DNA from 3 places in the Leisingera sp. SA215 genome. Region 1 is predicted to be linked to each of the others. Evidence: riboswitches for the same ligand, from Rfam matches in the RefSeq annotation. Region 1 holds a riboswitch; each other region holds the start of a gene.
The links. A riboswitch is a leader RNA that binds a small molecule or an ion and turns the genes downstream of it on or off. The one in region 1 is predicted to bind cobalamin.
Positions count from the first base shown of each region.

Region 2: another riboswitch for cobalamin. It lies ahead of AC0KW6_RS19130 ((2Fe-2S) ferredoxin domain-containing protein); the one in region 1 lies ahead of AC0KW6_RS17210 (DUF1636 family protein).
Region 3: another riboswitch for cobalamin. It lies ahead of AC0KW6_RS07145 (hypothetical protein); the one in region 1 lies ahead of AC0KW6_RS17210 (DUF1636 family protein).

Region 1 is NZ_JBVVXU010000019.1:58,855-64,844, forward strand. It holds gene cobN (cobaltochelatase subunit CobN) at 1-2,771, opposite strand, end outside; gene cobW (cobalamin biosynthesis protein CobW) at 2,926-3,960, opposite strand; gene AC0KW6_RS17210 (DUF1636 family protein) at 3,963-4,373, opposite strand; cobalamin riboswitch at 4,472-4,676, opposite strand; gene cobO (cob(I)yrinic acid a,c-diamide adenosyltransferase) at 4,727-5,362, shown strand; gene glpD (glycerol-3-phosphate dehydrogenase) at 5,474-5,990, opposite strand, start outside.
Region 2 is NZ_JBVVXU010000024.1:59,003-64,992, forward strand. It holds gene AC0KW6_RS19115 (ABC transporter ATP-binding protein) at 1-407, opposite strand, end outside; gene AC0KW6_RS19120 (FecCD family ABC transporter permease) at 397-1,380, opposite strand; gene AC0KW6_RS19125 (ABC transporter substrate-binding protein) at 1,404-2,330, opposite strand; gene AC0KW6_RS19130 ((2Fe-2S) ferredoxin domain-containing protein) at 2,344-3,117, opposite strand; cobalamin riboswitch at 3,249-3,460, opposite strand; cobalamin riboswitch at 3,657-3,855, shown strand; gene AC0KW6_RS19135 (TonB-dependent receptor) at 3,965-5,990, shown strand, end outside.
Region 3 is NZ_JBVVXU010000005.1:18,393-24,382, forward strand. It holds gene AC0KW6_RS07125 (GNAT family N-acetyltransferase) at 1-352, shown strand, start outside; gene AC0KW6_RS07130 (YbaB/EbfC family nucleoid-associated protein) at 413-757, opposite strand; gene AC0KW6_RS07135 (DNA polymerase III subunit gamma/tau) at 998-2,815, opposite strand; gene AC0KW6_RS07140 (protein-tyrosine phosphatase family protein) at 3,011-3,553, shown strand; gene AC0KW6_RS07145 (hypothetical protein) at 3,663-4,067, opposite strand; cobalamin riboswitch at 4,178-4,398, opposite strand; gene AC0KW6_RS07150 (TetR/AcrR family transcriptional regulator) at 4,418-5,008, opposite strand; gene AC0KW6_RS07155 (alpha/beta hydrolase family protein) at 5,079-5,957, shown strand.

The sequences.
Region 1 (5,990 bases):
GGCAGATCCTGCAAATGCACGAAACTGTCGGCGCCCTGCAGCCGGACCTCCAGCGCCTCGCGCGCGTCGCTGATGGCGCCCTTGGCATCGATGGCGTGGGAGGAGGCGTTGAGCCAGGCTTCGCCCGCCGCGGCGCGGGCCGCGTCGGTATAATCGTCCAGATGCGGGTTCATCGACAGACCGTACTGGCCCGGCTTGGGGCCAAAGACGCGCGGGGTCTCGGTGAGATAGGGGTTGTCGGCCTGGGTTTCTTCGCGCTGGGCGAGGGCGGCGGCGGCAGTTTCGAACATCTGCGCGAGGCCGGGAAACACATCGCGGAACAGGCCGGAAACCCGCAGGGTCACGTCGATGCGGGGGCGGTTCAGCATCGACAGCGGCAGCACCTCGAAGCCGGAGACGCGTTCGGAGCCTTCGTCCCATTTGGGGGCGAGGCCTGCGAGCTGCAGGGCCATGGCAAATTCCTCGCCCGCGGTGCGCATGGTGGCGGAGCCCCAGAGGTCGATCACCAGCCCCTTGGGCCAGTCGCCGTGGTCCTGCAGGTGGCGGCGCAGCAGCTCTTCTGCCAATTTGACCCCTTGCGCATGCGCCGCCCGCGACGGCACCGCGCGCGGATCGGTGGTAAAGAGGTTGCGGCCCGTCGGGATCACATCGTCGCGGCCCCGGAACGGCGAGCCGGATGGGCCGGGAGGGACGATCTTGCCGCCCAGGGCCGCAATCAGGCCGGCGCGTTCTTCTGCCCCGCATTGGCCGGTGCCGAAGATATGCAGCCCTTCGCCGTACTGGCTTTCCTTGATGTCGCAGACAAAGGCGTCGATGCGGGTGATCGCCTCGGCGGGAGAGGTGCCGGGGGTAAGGCCCAGATCAGCCTCGACGCCGGTGCCTTGCGCCTCGGCGCGGATATCGCCGATCAGCCGGTCGCGGCGGGCCGGGTCCAGGCCGTCGGCGGTGGAGTATTCATCCAGCAGGCTTTCAAGCCGGGCCATGCCGTCGGGCAGGCTGGTCTGCGCCAAGGGCGGCGGCAGGTGGCCAAGGGTGATGGCGCCGATGCGGCGCTTGGCCTGTGCAGCCTCGCCGGGGTCGTTGACGATGAAGGGATAGGCGACCGGCAGAGGGCCGGTCAGAACCTCGGGCCAGCAGCTGCCGGAAAGGGCCACCGCCTTGCCCGGCAGCCATTCCAGGGTGCCGTGGGCGCCGATGTGGACGAGGGCGTCTGTTTGCGCGCGCAGCCATAGATAAAAGGCGGCATAGGCGTGGCGCGGGGTGCGGTCGAGGTCGTGGTAGTCATCGACGCGGGTTTTCACCTCGCCGCGTTCGGGTTGCAGCGCGATCAGGACATTGCCTGCGCGCAGGGCCTTGAAATGAAAGGCGCCATCGCGGCAGTCCGCGTCTTCTTCCGGGCTGCCCCAAGCCTCGGCCAGGGCGTCCTGCAGGTCTTGCGGCAGGGTGGCAAGGGCCTTGAAGTACTCCTCCAGCGGGACGCTGAGAGTCTCCTGCATCAGCCGCAGGCCGGTGTTTTCCAGCGCCTCGACAGCGTAGCCTTGCGCTGCCAGTTCGCGCAGGATTTCGTCGCAAGAGGCCAGCGCGTCCAGCCCCACCGCGTGGGCGAGGTTGTGGTCGCGGCCCGGATAGGCGGACAGGATCAGGGCAAGGCGTTTGTCTGCGTTCGGCAGATTGGCAAGCCGCAGCCAGCCTTCGACGCGGTCGACGGCGGCTTTGATGCGGCCCGGATCGGCGCGGTGGGCAAAGCGGGAATACTGCAGGTCCGGGTCTTTCTTGCCCGGCGATTTGAAACTGACGACGCCGGCAAAGATGCGGCCGTCAACCTCGGGCAGCACCACATGCATGGCGAGATCTGCGGGGGAGAGGCCGCGGCCGGCCTCGGCCCAGTCCTTTTTGCGGGCGGTGGAGAGCGCGACCTGAAATACCGGGCAGCCCGTGGTGGAAAGCGGAGAGGCGCTGCCGTCGGTGCCTTGGGCCGAAAATGCGGTGGCGTTGATGATGGCCGCCGGGTTCAGCGCGGGCAGCTTTTCGCGCAGCCAGTCTGCGGCGGCCGGGGCCTTGAGGCTGGCGGCAAAGATGCCATAGGCGGCATAGCCGCGGCCGCGCAGGTCTTTGATCAGCGCATCGGCCGGGGCGGTGTCTGCGGCGGTGAGGTAGGAGCGGTAGAAGCTGACCAGCACCAGCGGTTTGTCCTGCGCCGGCAGGTCGGGCAGCACGCCCCTTTCCGGATCGTAGAACCCATGTTCCGGCATCGTCTTGAGGCCGAGGACAGGACCAGCGTAGAGGCCGGCCGCGAGAGCCAACTGGGCCAGGGCTGCCTGTGCCGCAACCGCGCCGCCGGCATCGCAAAGCGCCTGCAGGCGGCGCAGGGTGGAGACGGGCAGGGTGGAAAGCTCATCCAGCCGTGCGTCCTCGCGGCCGTCGGCGGGCAGGATCGCCAGCGCAATGCCCTTGCGCCGGGCCAGGTCCTGCAGGGTGGCGAGGCCGTAGGGCCAGTAGCTTTCGCCGCCGATCAGGCGGACGAGGACGCCCTTGGCGCCCTCCAGCGTTTGTTCCGCGTAGACGTCGACCGACAGCGGGTGCTTGAGCGCAACCAGATTGGCGACGCGCAGCGAGGGCAGCTTGCCGTCCGCGCGGTGCCAGCCCGCCGCGAAGGCGCCGAGGTCGCTGTCGGAGAAGGACAGCACCACAAGGTCCGCAGGCGTCTGCCCGAGGTCTTGCGGGGTATCGGTCTCGTCAAGGCCGTGGCTTTCGCGGAAGACGACGTGCATGGGTCAGGCCTTTCGCGATGGGCGCCGTGACGCGCGGAGGACAGCCCCCGGCCGCGGGTGGGGGTAAAGCCCCCGCCCGGGGGGGGAGCCGGGGGCTGTCCGGCCCAAGGGCCGGTCAAGACAGCAGCTATCATCGCCCCAAGCCAGCATCAGCTTACGCCCCCAGCTCGGCGCGGATAGCCTGCTCGTCGATGTCGTCATGCTCGGCGATGACCACCAGGGCGGTTTTGCGCGGCTGCGCGCCCCAGGGCTGGTCGTACTGGGCGCGCAGACGCTCGCCCACGGCCTGAACCAGCATCCGCATCGGCTTTCCTTCCACCGCGACATAGCCTTTGACGCGCAGGATGTTGCGCTCGCGGGCGAGTTTCACGATCGCATTCTGCAGCGCTTCCGGGTCGGATACTTCGCCCATTTCGACCACGATGCTTTCAAAATCGTCATGCTCGTGGTCGTGGTGGCCGTCATGGTGGCTGGGGCGGGCGTCGAGATCGTCCTCGGCAGCGGCGCCCAGGCCCAGGATGATGCGCGGGTCGATGACGCCTTCGCTCATCGGCAGGATCGGCAATTTGCGGGGCGCCTCGGCCTCGATCACCGCGCGGGCCTTCTCGACCCCTGCGTCGCCGGCCAGGTCGGCCTTGGACAGAAGCACGATGTCGGCGCAGGAGATCTGATCCTCGAACACCTCGGACAGCGGGGTTTCGTGGTCGATGCTGTCGTCCGCTTCGCGCTGGGCCTGCACGGCGTCGAGATCGGGGGCGAACTGGCCTTTGGCGACAGCCTCGGCATCGGCCAGGGCAATCACGCCGTCGACGGTGATGCGGGAGCGGATTGCGGGCCAGTCAAACGCCTTCAGCAGCGGTTTCGGCAGCGCCAGGCCGGAGGTTTCAATGACGATGTGGTCGGGCTGCTCGGGCAGGGCCATCAGCTGCTCGATGGTGGGGATGAAGTCATCGGCCACGGTGCAGCAGATGCAGCCGTTGGCCAGCTCCATGATGTTTTCCGCCGGGCAGTTTTCATCGGCGCAGGATTTCAGGATGTCGCCGTCCACACCGGCGGTGCCGAACTCGTTCACCACCACCGCCAGGCGCTTGCCCTGGGGGTTCTGCATCAGGTGGCGGATCAGCGTGGTTTTACCTGCGCCCAGAAAACCGGTGATGACGGTGACGGGGATCTTGTTGAGATCGCTCATGATTACTCCTCGGAGAAGAACTTGGCCGGCGGGATGCGGGCAACGGATTGCTTGCGGAAGGTCTGCGGGCGCTGGCGCCAGGGCACGAGGCCATCGGCGGTGCCGGCATAGGCTGCAGCGCCTTCCAGGATTTCGGGGACATGCTGGTCCGGGTCGAGGTCGCCGTAGACATAGGTCCAGCGCTCGGCGCCGCCGATCAGGGCAACGGCGCAGCCGCGCTTGCAGGAGGACAGGCATTCGACACCGCGCAGGCGGACGCCGTCGGGCATTCCGGCCTCTTCCAGCGCGGCGTGCAGGATGGCTCCGGGGCGGGCGGCCTCCGGGTCGGCGCCGTCGCGGCGGCAGGTAAGGCAAACCGTCAGCGTGACCGGTCCCGGGGTGCTGGCGGGGGGGGCCGCCTTGTCTTCTGCCATTGGCGCGTCTCCTGTCGCGTCAGGCAAGCAGGGACATGGCCAGAAGGGGGCAATGCGTGGCTGCCCCTCAACCGGTCGCGGAACACCCCGCCCGCCCGTTGAACTCTCCTTCGCTGGCAGGTCTCCCGGCTTGCGGATGCCAAGGCACGAGGCCTTGCCGGCCATCCTGCCTTCCCGGGGATCACCCAGTGGCATGGCGGCCTCATCCGGTCACGGTCGCGGGGGCGGCTGTGCTTCGGCCCGCATGGCCTTCACATTCCCTCTTCGCCTGCTTTCGCAGGAACCAGCGAAACCCCCTTGCGCTATCGTGCCCTTCTTTGTCAAGACATGGGTCAAACAGCTGGAGAGCCCCCATGAGCGAAAAGTCTGAAACCGGCATCTCAGAGGAAGAAGCCGCCCGTCACGCTTCCAAGATGGCCAAGAAGAAGGCCGCGCGCGACCGGATGATGAAGACCAAGGAGGGCGAGAAGGGCCTGATCATCGTCCACACCGGGCCGGGCAAGGGCAAATCGTCCTCGGGGTTCGGGATGATCATGCGCTGCATTGCGCATGGGATGCCATCGGCGGTGGTGCAGTTCATCAAGGGCGCCTGGCAGACCGGCGAACGCACCCTGATCGAGGAAAACTTCAGCGACCTGTGCCAGTTCTATGCGATGGGCGAAGGCTTTACCTGGGAGACCCAGGACAAGGCCCGCGACATTGCCGCCGCCCAGAAGGGCTGGGAAAAGGCCAAGGAGATGATCCTGGACGAGCGCAACACCATGGTGCTGCTGGACGAGATCAACATCGCGCTGCGCTATGAATATCTGGATCTGGAGGAGGTGCTGGAGTTCCTGGTGGAGCAGAAGCCGCCGATGACCCATGTGGTGCTGACCGGCCGCAACGCCAAGGAAGAACTGATCGAAATTGCCGATCTGGTGACCGAGATGGGGCAGATCAAGCACCCGTTCCGCGCCGGTGTAAAAGCGCAGAAGGGCGTCGAGTTTTAAGACGCTTTCAGAATGTCCCGCCCGGCCGATAGGCCGGGCAGCGCCCGTCCCGCCCCCTACGGGGCGGGCGCTTCGCTTCCCACCCCGCCGGGACGGGCGCTGCCCTTCGCGTTATGCCGCGAGTTGAGCCGCTTTGCCTTGGATGTAGGCATCGACCGCCGCGCGCTGGGCCTCATCCAATCGCAGCCCCAGCTTGGTGCGCCGCCACAGGTAATCATCACCGCTGCGCACCCATTCGCGGGCAATGGTCCAGTCCAGCTCCCGCGCCGTGATGGTCGCGCCAAAGTCCTGCCCCAGATCCGCGGCAGTTTTGGCGGCGCCCAGAACCTCCCATGCCTCGGTGCCGTAAGCGCGGATCATCCGGCCTGTCCAATAGGCGGTGAGGAACGGATAGTCTGCGGCCAGTTTGGCTTTTAGTTTCTCCACATCCTCCACCGCAAAATCGCCGCCGGGCAGGGCAACGCCTGCGGTCCAGTCAGAGGGCAGCTGCGGGAACACCTCGCCGATTTTCGCCAGCGCCGCCTCGGCCAGCTTGCGGTAGGTGGTGATCTTGCCGCCAAAGACATTCAGCAGCGGCGCCTTGGCCTGATCCAGTGTCAGCACGTATTCGCGGGTTGCTGCAGTGGCG
Region 2 (5,990 bases), on a different contig from region 1:
GACAAATGCTCTGCCGGGCGGTTTGCAATATCTGATAATCCGGCGATTTCCAGCGCTTCGCCGATCCGGTGGCGGCCGTTGCGGCTGCTGTTTAGTCCGATTTCCACGATGTCGCGCAGGCGCAGCCCGTTGAGAAGCCCCCCTCCCTGCACCAACACTCCCACCATCTGTGCCCAGTCCAATCGCGGCCAATTGTCCTGCTGCCGCCCCATCAGACGAATGCGTCCCGCGCTGGGTCGGGCGTCGAAATAGAGCAGACGCAGAAGAGAAGTCTTTCCTGCACCGTTCGCTCCCAGAAGGCCATGAAATTCGCCCTTCACCACCGCGAGGGAGGCGTCATGGACGATTGTCGTATCCCCTCCGGCAACCGAAACCCGGTCTAACTGCAAGAACGTGTCAGACCGCACGGCGCGCCCTCCTCAGAATCAGGATAAAGGGCGGCGCTGCGAACAGGGCCATCAGCACCCCCAGCGGCAATTCTTCCGGAGCCAGAAGTGTTCGGCACAAAAGATCGACGATGACCAGCGTCAACGCTCCCAGCACCGTGGCCAGGGGCAACAGAACCCGATGCCGCGCCCCTGCCAGGAGGCGCGCCAAATGGGGCAGGATCAGCCCGACAAATCCGACAATTCCGGCAACCGAAACCGCCAGTCCTGTCAACAGAACAGTTCCCGTAAACACCAGCACGCGCAGCCGGTCCACCCTGACACCAAGAGCCAGCGCCCTTTGATCTCCCAGCAGCATGGCATCCAGGGACGGGGCGTAACGGAAAGCCGGGACTGCGATCAGGCCAAACCCGGCGACCAGCACCGGAATGTCCGCCCAGTCTGCGCCTGCGGCTGAGCCCATCAGCCACCCCAACGCACTGCGGCTTGCGTGCGGGTCGCCGATGTACAGAAAAAAGGAGGTCACTGACTGAAACATCAGCGAAATCGCAACACCTGCCAATATGACAATATTGGGGTCCAAGCTATGCCCCCGCCGGACCGACAGCAGCAAGGTCATGGCAAAGGCAACCCCGGCGCCAAGAAAGGAAATCACCGGAACACCTATCATCTGCACCACCCCTTCCGGCAGCCAGATCAACGCGGCGACTGCAGCAGCAGAGGCCCCCGACGACAACCCCATGATATAGGGGTCGGCCATCGGATTGCGCAGGGTTGACTGCATCAGCACTCCGGCCAGCGCAAGCATCGCTCCAATCAGCGCCACCGCCAGCACACGCGGTACCCGCCATTGCCAGATGATCAGCGACACCCCGCGGGGCGCATCGTCAGACCGGGTCAAAACATGCAGCCGTTCGGCCCAGCTCAACTCGGCTGTGCCCCACAGGATCCCGGCAAGCATCGACAGAAACAACAACGCAACACCTAAACTCAAAGCCGCAGAAGAAGACGGTTGCATCAATCCAACGCTTCCAACTCGGCATTCAGCCGTTCGACACCTTCCAGGAATCTTGCTCCAAGCACCGTGTTGGAGAAGCTGACGGTGGCAAAGCGCCCGTTTCTGACGGCATCCAGCTGCGACAGAACCGGATCCGCCTCCATGTGGGCGCGCTTCTCGGCGGCGCTGGACCAGGTGGCATCAATCAGGACAATAACGTCCGGGTTCCGGGCCATGACAGTCTCCCAGCCAACCTCTGCCCAGGCACCGTTGATGTCCTCTGTAATGCTGGAGAGACCAGCACTTCTGGCCAGCAATGCAGGGCTGCCGCAACATCCGATGGTGTAGGGAGACGTTTTGCCGTTGCTGTAGAAAAAGGCAGTCATGTCGCGGTCACTCCCCGCGTCCGCCACTGCTTCGAGGCGGGCAGACAGGTTCGCAAGCAGTGCCTTTGCCCGGTCTTCCACCCGAAAGAGCCTGCCGATCGTTTCGATATCCGTCAGCAACGGCTGCACGGTCAGCGGCACATCTCCGGGATGATGCAGGCTGCAGGCGGCGTCAGAAAGATAGGTTCCGATTCCCAGCGCCTGCCACTCGGCTGCACTGCCAAGGTTGCTTTTGTCAAATGCAGAGGCAAACCCAGCAAACAGGAAGTCAGGCTCTGATGCGAGGACAACTTCACGGGCCGGGTATTTTTCTGCCAGCACCGGGATACGCTGATAGGCGCTCTGCCATTGCAGCGGCATCCTGTCATCCAAGTAGGCGGTGCCCGCCAAGCGGTCCTCCAAGCCAAGCGCCAGCATGATTTCCGTGGCTTGTTGATTCAGCGTGACAGCCCGAGCCGGCGCCGTGTCATAACTAAAGCTGCCGTAACAGCTGGCAATCTCGACAGGGGCAGCATGAACCACGCCCAACTGCCCCAGAACAGCGGCGGCGAGAGGCAACAAGAATTGTCGCAAATCAGTCTCCCGAAGTGAAAAAGTGATGTTCGTGCAGGATCTCGCCAGCCACCAGTGCGCGGCTGACAAAATCGCGGACTGCGTCCACGTTCGGCAGCTGATACCAATGCCCCTCAGGGTAATGGATAAGCGACGGCCCGCGGTTACAGGGAAACTGGCACCCGGTCGATGTGACTAAGCATTCTGCGGAAAGCCCGGCGCGGGCCACCTCCAGCTTCAGCATTCCGACAAGCGAGGGCGCATCCTGCAAGTGGCAGCGCGGCCCAGTGCAAACCAGCAGATGGTGCCGGAAACTGGGCGGCTTGTCCCAGCCTTTCCCCTTTTCGCCCGACGGGCAAACAGCAATTGGGGTCAACTGGACATCCGGCTGCGCGGCCCGCTGCAAAAGGGCTGCATCCCCCTGAACCGGCGCAGCGAAGAACAATTCGGGCAGGTCGCCGTCACGGCGCGCCAGCCATGCCCCGGCGGCCTTGGGCAGCCAGCGTTCAAGGCTTTGGGAAAAGGGCAGCCCAATTGGGTACAGCTCAATATGCTGTGCGCCGGCATTGCACAGGGTGTCAAGCGCCTCCCACAGCCCCGGACCCTTGGCTTCCAGCCGGATGACCTCGGCCCTGCAGGGCGCATGCTCCAGCAGACCGCAAGCCAGAGCGCCAAACCGCGCCTGGCTGACGTATTGGGCAGAAACCAGATAGAGAACGGCTCGCGCCGCGCTGGATCTGGCACCGGTGCTGTTTCCGTGCTCGCGCGCTTCTTCGCAACTAGAAGCAAGCGTCATCGGCCGCAACCGCCCCGATTTGGTTCCTGCACCTTCCCTAGGGCGGCCTCCCGGGCACAACACAGCCAGACACACTGGCCCGCGGGGCCGAACAATCTGGTCATCAGTCCTCCTCGGGCACCCCGCCCGCCAGTTTACAGTTTGTGATGGCAGGTCTCCTGACTCGCGGGTCGCAGCTTGCCGTCCCTTCCCGGAGCCGCAGGCTCCAGTGGTTTGACGGGTCGCTCTCCGCTTACAGTTGCGGGGGCAGTCGCGGCATTGGCGCCTGTTGGCTACACCTCACCGCATTCCCTATTATCCCCAAGCTTCGCTTTTGCCGGGAACCATCGGGCGGTAAAGGACACAGTTCTGCCAAGATGGTCAAGAACAAAACCATCCCTTCCGCAGACATATTGCGCACCATTTGACTGTGATGAGACGCCAAGAGGCCTGCAACTATAAAGAGCATGGCAAATTCCCCGGAGCCCAAGCATTGCCTTCCGTATGATCAGCCGGTTTGCTTTGAATTGAAAAAAATCATTGACATGTCATAGGTCTATTCATACGCACCCTGCGACGGTTTCCAATTGGGAATTAAATGGGAACGCAGTTCGGGCTGTTGACAGCCTCACTCTGCGGCTGTCCCCGCAACTGTAGGCGGAAAGCCAATGCCAACAGCCACTGGGCAGGCTCGCCCGGGAAGGCGGCAATTGGCGCTGATCCGTGAGCCAGGAGACCTGCCGTCAGATATTGTCACGTGTGAATGCGTCGGGCGGGGTGTCCTGGTGAGACAAACTTTCGGTTCCTGCATCCGGGAAACGGGAGTGTCGTTTTTACGGTGACGGTGTAACAACGCTGGAGCCTAATTGTGCGTACTCCTGATTTTAAACCTGCCGCGCTCTGCGTGATGCCGGTCACCTTGTCTCTCGGTTTTTCCAGGCCATCATGCTTCCTGACGTTTGCTGCCTCTGCCATGCTTGTCAGTGCTCCAATTCCTGCGGCAGCGCAGGAATTGGAGCAGGAACCTGTTCAACTGGAACCCATCTCGGTCAAGAAGCAATTTTTGGAACCGGGCCTTGACCTCGAATTGCCGTCAAATGCGGGCAGCCGCCTAGGGCTGAGTTCCCGGGAAACCCCGGCCAGCGTGCAGGTGATCAGCGAAGACACCATTCGCCAGCGCAGTCAGCGTGATGTCAATCAGGCGATTGTCCAAAACGGAACCGGAATCAGCTTCAATGGCCGCCCCAGCAATGGCGGAACAACGCTCAGCATGCGAGGCTTCAGCGGGCACAGTTCCGTCACCCGGTTGTATGATGGCACCCGGCTGTACCCGGCTCCAGGCACCATATCCTTTCCGTTCGATACTTGGAATGTTGACAGCATTGAGGTGCTCAACGGTCCTGCTTCAGTTCTTTACGGCGAAGGCGGGGTAGGGGGCGCAATCAATATCATTCCCAAAAAACCGCTGACTGACACCACGCGCAACGAACTGCGCACCACCGTTGGCACAAATGGCCAGCTTGGGCTGGCGTTAGGCAGTGCGGGCCCGATTTCTGACAGGCTGGCCTACAGCTTCGATGTCAGCCGCACGCGTTCGGACGGACGGGTTGACGGGGACGATCCCTCCAGCCTGGCTGTTTCGGCCGCACTGCGCTGGCAGGCAACCAATACCTTGGCGCTGTCGCTGTCGCATGACTATGGCGACAACACGCCAAGCATTTATTTCGGCACCCCGCTGAAAGACGGCCGCATCGACGAGGGTGTACGTGAACGCAACTACAACGCCGAGGATGCGCTGGTCCGGTTCAAGGACCGCTATACCCAACTGCGTGCAGAATGGACGCCATCCAGAAATTTGACTGTGTCCAGCAACAGCTACTATCTGACCAGCAAGCGCGACTGGCGCAATATCGAGGATTATACGTACCAGCCTGGGACCGGAGATGTTGCACGGAAATGGTACATCGCCGTCAATCACGATCTCGAACAAGCCGGTAACCGCACCGCGGTGACCTTTGACAGTCTCTTAGGGGGCATCAATACCTCAACCACGGTCGGGGCCGAGGTGAATCGCATCACCTACAAAAACACTAACAACTCTCCATACGCGGGCAGTTCGGTGGTGGACTATCAGCATCCTGTTTCCGGCAGCTTTGGCCCGCATTCGCTGGTGACTACAGCCGACCTGACGACAGATCAGCAGGCAGTGTTTGCCGACAGCCGCCTGGAGATAAATGATCAGTGGTCAATTGTCGGCGGCCTGCGCTATGACCATCTGCGCGTTAGACGGGTAGATCCTGCGTTTACCAAGAAATTCAATTCGCTCAACTGGCGGATCGGCACGGTTTACAATCCTCTGCCGGACATGGCGATCTATGCGCAATACTCCCGCGCGGCGGAACCCATCGGAAGCGTGCTGTCCCTCTCTGAGAGCCAGAGCCAACTGGAATTGACCAAGGCCCGCCAGCAGGAAATCGGAGTCAAGTTCAGCTTTCTGGACGGACGCGGGAACGCAACTCTATCTGCCTACAATATTGTCAAGAACGACCTGTTGGCCAGAGATCCCGCTGATCCGTCGATTGTCCGCCAGATCGGCCAGCAAAGCAGCAAGGGCATCGAATTTGCCACGGGCTTGGATATCTCGCCGGTCTTCCGCATCGATGTGAACGGCGCGCTGATTTCGCCTGAGTATGATAATTACATCCAATCCGGCGGGGATCTGTCCGGAAACCGTCCCGCACTCGTACCGCGCCGCGTTGCAAACATCTGGGCGCAGTGGGAATTTTCCCAAAACTGGACTGCCCGCGCCGGGGCGCATTACGTCGGCGAGGTGTTCACGGACAGCGCCAATAGCTCAACCCTTCCGGCCTATACAGTTTTGAATGCGGGTCTGC
Region 3 (5,990 bases), on a different contig from region 1:
CGCGGCCAGGGAATTTGTTGCCGCCAAGGAGACCTGCTGGCAGCGCGACGGCCTGGGTCATTGGGCTTTCTTGCGCGGGGATGCATATCTCGGCTGGGGCGGATTTCAGAAGGAGGGGAGAGAGTGGGATTTCGGGCTGGTGCTGCGGGTGGGCTGCTTTGGCCTTGGTCCCGCCATTACCTGCAAGGCGTTGGCGTTCGCCCGTGAAGATCCGCGCATACCTTATGTGACTTTCCTGCTGCCGCCGACACGTCGCCACTTGCGCCCGCTGGCGCGGCTGGGGGCGGTGCAGACCGGGGAGGTGCAATACGAGGGGCAACGTTTCCTGAAATTCCGGCTGGAGACTGCTTGAGGCGAGCAAAGAAAAAGGCGGCTCCAGCCGGGCCGCCTTTTGAATGTTGGCTGTCCGGGATCAGAACGGCAGCTTGATGTCCTTGGGCAGGCCCATGCTTTCGGTCAGCTTGGTCATCTCTTCCTGCGCCTTTTCCGCGGCCTTGCCCTGGGCGTCCTTGATGGCGGCCAGGATCAGGTCCTCGACCACTTCCTTGTCATCGCCATTGAAGATCGACGGGTCGATATCCAGGCCCTTGAGGTCGCCCTTGGCGGACGCTGTGGCCTTGACCAGGCCGGCACCGGCCTCGCCCGTCACCATCACATTGTGCAGCTCTTCCTGCATCTGGGCCATCTTGCCCTGCAGTTCCTGTGCCGATTTCATCATCTTGGCCATGTCGCCAAGACCGCCGAGGCCTTTGAGCATCTGAAGTCTCCTGAGATTCCGGTTTGGAGCGTAGATACGGGGGCTGGGGACGTGAAACAAGGGGGAAGGTTCACCGGATTCGGGGAACATGGCACCCTTCTGCCCGGCCGCAAGGCCGGGCAACGCCTGTTCTGCCCCCATCCAGTCCCGCCGGGACGGGCACCGCCCTGGCCGGCTGAACCGGGGGCTGGAACAATCTGCAGGGAGATGGCCGCATACGCAATTTGTTTGCGGCGGTGCTCAGCCGTCCTCGAACGGGTCCCATTCGTCTTCCACCTCGGGCAGGGCTTCGGCGGCGACTTCGGCAGCCAGCTCCTGCGCTGTGCGGATACGCTTGATCTTTGCTTTGGGGAAGCTTTCCAGCACCGCCTGCACCAGCGGATGCGCGGCGGCTTTCTCGCGCAGGGCGTTCTCGGCGGCGTCGCGGAGCTCGGCAATGGTGGCTGCGTCGCCGTCCGGTGCGATGGAGACCACCCAGCGCGCGCCGGTCCAGTTCTGCAGCGCCGAGCCAAGCCGGGCCGCCAGGTCGCGCGGTGCCTGTGAGGACGGAGTGAATTCGATTCGTCCCGGCTGGTAGGAGACCAGGCGCACGCCGCCCTCAACCTCGACCAGCAGCTTCACGTCGCGGTTGGTGCGGATCAGCTCGACCACATGTTCAAAGGACGGATAACGGGCCAGCGCGGAACTGACCTGCGGCGCCAGGGCCGCAACAGGGCCGGAGCCGCCTTGCGCCGCCGGCGCGCCGCCAGCGGGTCCGCTCTGGCCGCCGTAACCGGAAGGAGCGCCGCCGCCGCCCCCCAAAGCGGGCGCACCCATGCCTTGCATCGGTGCGCCGCCGCCGGGGCCATTCGGCGGTGGGGGCGGCGGCGGGGTGTCCTGCAGCTTGCGGATCAGTTCTTCGGGTGAGGGCAGGTCGGCCACATGGGTGAGGCGGATCACCGCCATTTCAGCCGCCATCATCGCGTTGGGGGCGGCGGCCACTTCCTCCAGTGCCTTCAGCAGCATCTGCCACATGCGGGTGAGGACGCGCATTGGCAGCCGTTCGGCCATTGCCTGACCGCGGGCGCGCTCGTCGGGGCTGACAGTGGGGTCTTCGGCCGCGTCGGGGGTGATTTTCACAACCGAGACCCAATGGGTGATCTCGGCCAGATCGCGCAGCACCGCCAGCGGGTCGGCGCCCTCGGCGTACTGGCCGCTGAGTTCGGTCAGCGCCGCCGCCGCATCGCCGCGCAGGATCATGTCCATCAGGTCCAGCACCCGGCCGCGGTCGGCAAGGCCCAGCATGGCGCGGACCTGATCGGCGGTGGTCTCGCCGGCGCCATGGGAAATCGCCTGGTCCAGCAGCGAGGTGGCATCGCGGGCCGAGCCCTCAGCCGCGCGGGTGATCAGCGCAAGTGCATCCTCGGCGATCTGAGCGTTTTCAGCCCCGGCGATCTTGCGCAGCAGGGCAATCATCACCTCCGGCTCGATCCGGCGCAAATCGAACCGCTGGCAGCGCGACAGCACCGTCACCGGCACCTTGCGGATCTCGGTTGTGGCGAAGATGAATTTCACATGTGCGGGCGGTTCCTCCAGCGTCTTCAACAGCGCGTTGAAGGCGCTGGTCGACAGCATGTGGACTTCGTCGATGATGTAGATCTTGTAGCGGGCCGAGGCGGCGCGGTACTGCACCGAGTCGATGATCTCGCGAATATCATTCACACCGGTGCGGCTGGCGGCGTCCATCTCCATCACGTCGACATGGCGGCCTTCCATGATCGCGGTGCAATGTTCGCACTGGCCGCAAGGGTCGGTGGTCGGGCCGCCCTGGCCATCGGTGCCGACACAGTTCATGCCCTTGGCGATAATCCGCGCGGTGGTGGTCTTACCGGTGCCGCGGATGCCGGTCATGATGAAGGCCTGGGCGATGCGGTCGGCGGCAAAGGCGTTTTTCAGCGTCCGCACCATGGCGTCCTGGCCCACCAGATCGGCAAAGGTCTCGGGCCGGTATTTGCGGGCCAGAACCTGGTATTTGGAGTGGCCGGATGCGCCGGGGGTGCCGCTGGGGGTATCGTTCATGATGTCTCGTGCCGGATTCGGGATGCGGGGCGTCCGCGTTCCGCGCAGGGTATTGAAGCGCAGCCCGTTCGTCCACCGCCGATGGGGCTGTCCCGGGACAGCAAAAGGGCTTTGGGATTGCCCGCTAAGCCGTTAGGCTGCGGCGGCAGGGGACTGCGGGGGGGAATGCAGGAACGCAACGGCTAAGGAGGCGGTATGCGATCTGGAGACATTCCGGGACCTGCGGCGCAGGACGGCGCGGCGCCGGCAGGCCTGACCATCCACGCGCTGTCAGCAGGCGGCGGTATTCTGGCGTTATGCCCGCTGCCCGGCGGCGGCGGCGATTACCGCAATGACCTGATCCAGATCTATCAGTGGAAACCGGGGCTGGTCATCTCGATGACCACCGAGGCCGAACACGCAGCCGCAGGCGTGCCGCGGCTGGGGATTGATGTTCAAAGCATGGCTTGCCGCTGGCTGCATTTGCCGGTGCCGGATTTTCAAGCGCCGCCGCCGGGCGTGGAAGCGAAATGGCCAGCCGCCAGCGCGTCCGCACGGCAGGCTTTGGCGGGCGGCGGCCGGGTGCTGGTGCATTGCCGGGGCGGCTGCGGGCGGTCCGGCATGGCGGTGCTGCGGCTGATGATCGAATGCGGCGAGGATCCGGCGCAGGCGCTGGCCCGGCTGCGGGCGGTGCGGCCCTGCGCGGTGGAGACGGATGAGCAGCTGGATTGGGCCTGCGCGGGGCAGGCGGCAGGCTAGACCGCATAGCCTTTCACCCGGCCGACAAGCCGGGCAGCACCCGCCGCTTCCGTCAATCCGCTGGCTTGCCTTCGGCACAGGGTCAGGCGCTGCCCTCAAAGCTTAGGTTTCACAGCGCCAGCATCTGTTCCGCCTGCCGCGCCGCGGCGGTTTTCGGCAGCGCCTCCATCAGCGCGCAGGGGCGGGTGTCCAGCTTGGAGGCGGCAAAGCCGGTGCCGTTACGGCTGAGGATGGCATCGGCGAAGCGGTCCAGCCCCTCGCGCGGCGCCTCTTCCCCGACGCCGCAATACAGCCGGATCCGGTCATGGCTGGCGGCAAATTGCGCCGGGCAGCTGCGCGGGCAGCCGTCCAGCGTGGTGGTGCCGGTAATTTCGAAATCCTCCTGGGTCAGCGGCTTGGCCCTGGACATCGCCTCGGCCAGCTTGGCGATCATCCGCTCCGCTGCGGGGCAGGGGCGCCCCAAATACTTGCAATCTGTTGCCGCATAGAAATGCGTCTGGTCGGTCCACATCATATCTGCGCCCTCCGCGCGTGGCACGGGGGTTTTGGGGACAAGAGACCGGATGAAAGACGGCTCACAGCCGCCGCAGCCATCAGACCCTGTCCGGACACCCCGCCCGGGTTCGAGTTACACGTCTGATGGCAGGTCTCCTGACTTGCGGGTCGTCGCTTTCCCGATCCTTCCCGGCCTCTTGTCGGGCCAGTGGCTCTATCGGGGTCGCTCGCCGCTTACAGTTGCGGGGGCAGCCGCGGAATTGGCCTGTTTCTGCGCAGGCCGCACCGTGTTCCCTTTTCATCCCGGACACAAGCTTCTGTGGCACGGGAACCATCGCCACAAGCGGTAGCGGTTTCTTCCGCGAGTCGTCAATCGTTTTTCTGCAGCTGCAAATACAGCCCCCGGATCACATCCGACTCCCGCCGCACCCGGGCCAGCTGCCAGCCGCCCTGCAGCAGGATATAGAAGTTTTCCGCCGCCGCGCGGGCCTCAGCCGCGGGCAGGCCGAGGCGGCGGGCGTGGCGGGCGGTCTCAGTTATCCAGCCCTCGAACAGATGCGCGGCATGCTGGTGGAACGCCTCGTTCTCCGGCCCTTCGAACAGGGTGGCAGAGACCGGGCAGCCGCTCCATTTGCCTTGCTGGTCAAACAGCTTGGCCAGTTTGTAACAGACCGTCTTGGCCCCCTCCCTAAAGGTTGGCGCCGGCGTGAATGACGCCTCGATCAGCAGCAGCATCTGCGCTGACGCCCAATCCGCTGCGGCCAGGGCAAGGTCGGATTTGCCATTGGGAAAATGGTGGTAGAGCGAGCCTTTGGGCGCCCCGGCCTCTGCCAGCAGTTCCGCCAGCCCGGTGCCGCTGTAGCCCTTGTTGCGGAACAGGGCTGCCGCGGCGCGGATCAGCCGCTCGCGGGTGGGGGGCGGGCTGTCCGGGTTGGCAGGGGGTGTCGTCACGTCAGTCATGACAACAGCTTGACAGCATTGGACCGATTGGTCCAGAGGTGGAGTGGACCGATTGGTCTAGGAGGTCGCCGTGCTGGACAGAAACGCAGATCATGCCGCGGGCATCCGGGAAGAAGAGCTGCGGTTTCCCGCGGCCGGCGCAGAGCTGGCCGGGCGGCTGTACCATCCGGCGGGGCAGGCGCGGGCCGCAGTGGTGCTGAATGGCGCAACCGGGGTGCCGCAGCGCTATTACCGGCATTTCGCGCGCTGGCTGGCAGCCAGGCAGCAGGTGGCCTGCCTGACCTATGACTACCGGGATTTCGGAGACTCGGCGCGGGGCCATCCGCGCCATTCCGGTGCGACAATGGCCCAATGGGCGCTGGAAGATCAGCCAGCTGCCCGGGCCGAACTGCAACGGCACTATGCGGGCGTGCCGTTGTGGGTGATCGGCCATTCGCTCGGGGCGATGCTGATGCCCCTGCAGGATGGCTTGAAGGACGTCGCCCGCATGATCGTGGTTGCGGGCGGCTTGGTGCATCACCACGATCATCCCTGGCCCTACCGCGCGCTGGCGCTGGCTTTCTGGTTCGGCCATGTGCCGCCATTGGTCCGTGCTTTGGGCTATCTGCCCGGGCGCGCGGTGGGGTTCGGGGCCGATTTGCCCGCCGGGGTTTACTGGCAGTGGCGGCGCTGGTGCACCACGCCGGGCAGCTACCTGCCGGAAACCGGCGCGGCCTTGCCGCTGCCCGAATGGGCAAACAGCGGCGTGCCGGTGGATCTGTTTGCAATGGCGGATGATGATGTCGTGCCGCCGGCGGCGGTTTGGCGCCTGGGGGAGGTCTTTGGCAATGTGCCGCAGCGCCGGACGGTGCTGGTGCCGCGGGAGGCTGGTGTGAAGAAGATCGGCCATCTGGGCGCCTTTGCCCGCGACAATGCCGCCCTGTGGCCGCGGCTGCTGCCGCCGCAATAGCGCGCGCTCCGCTCTTGACGATGGGGGCAGGCG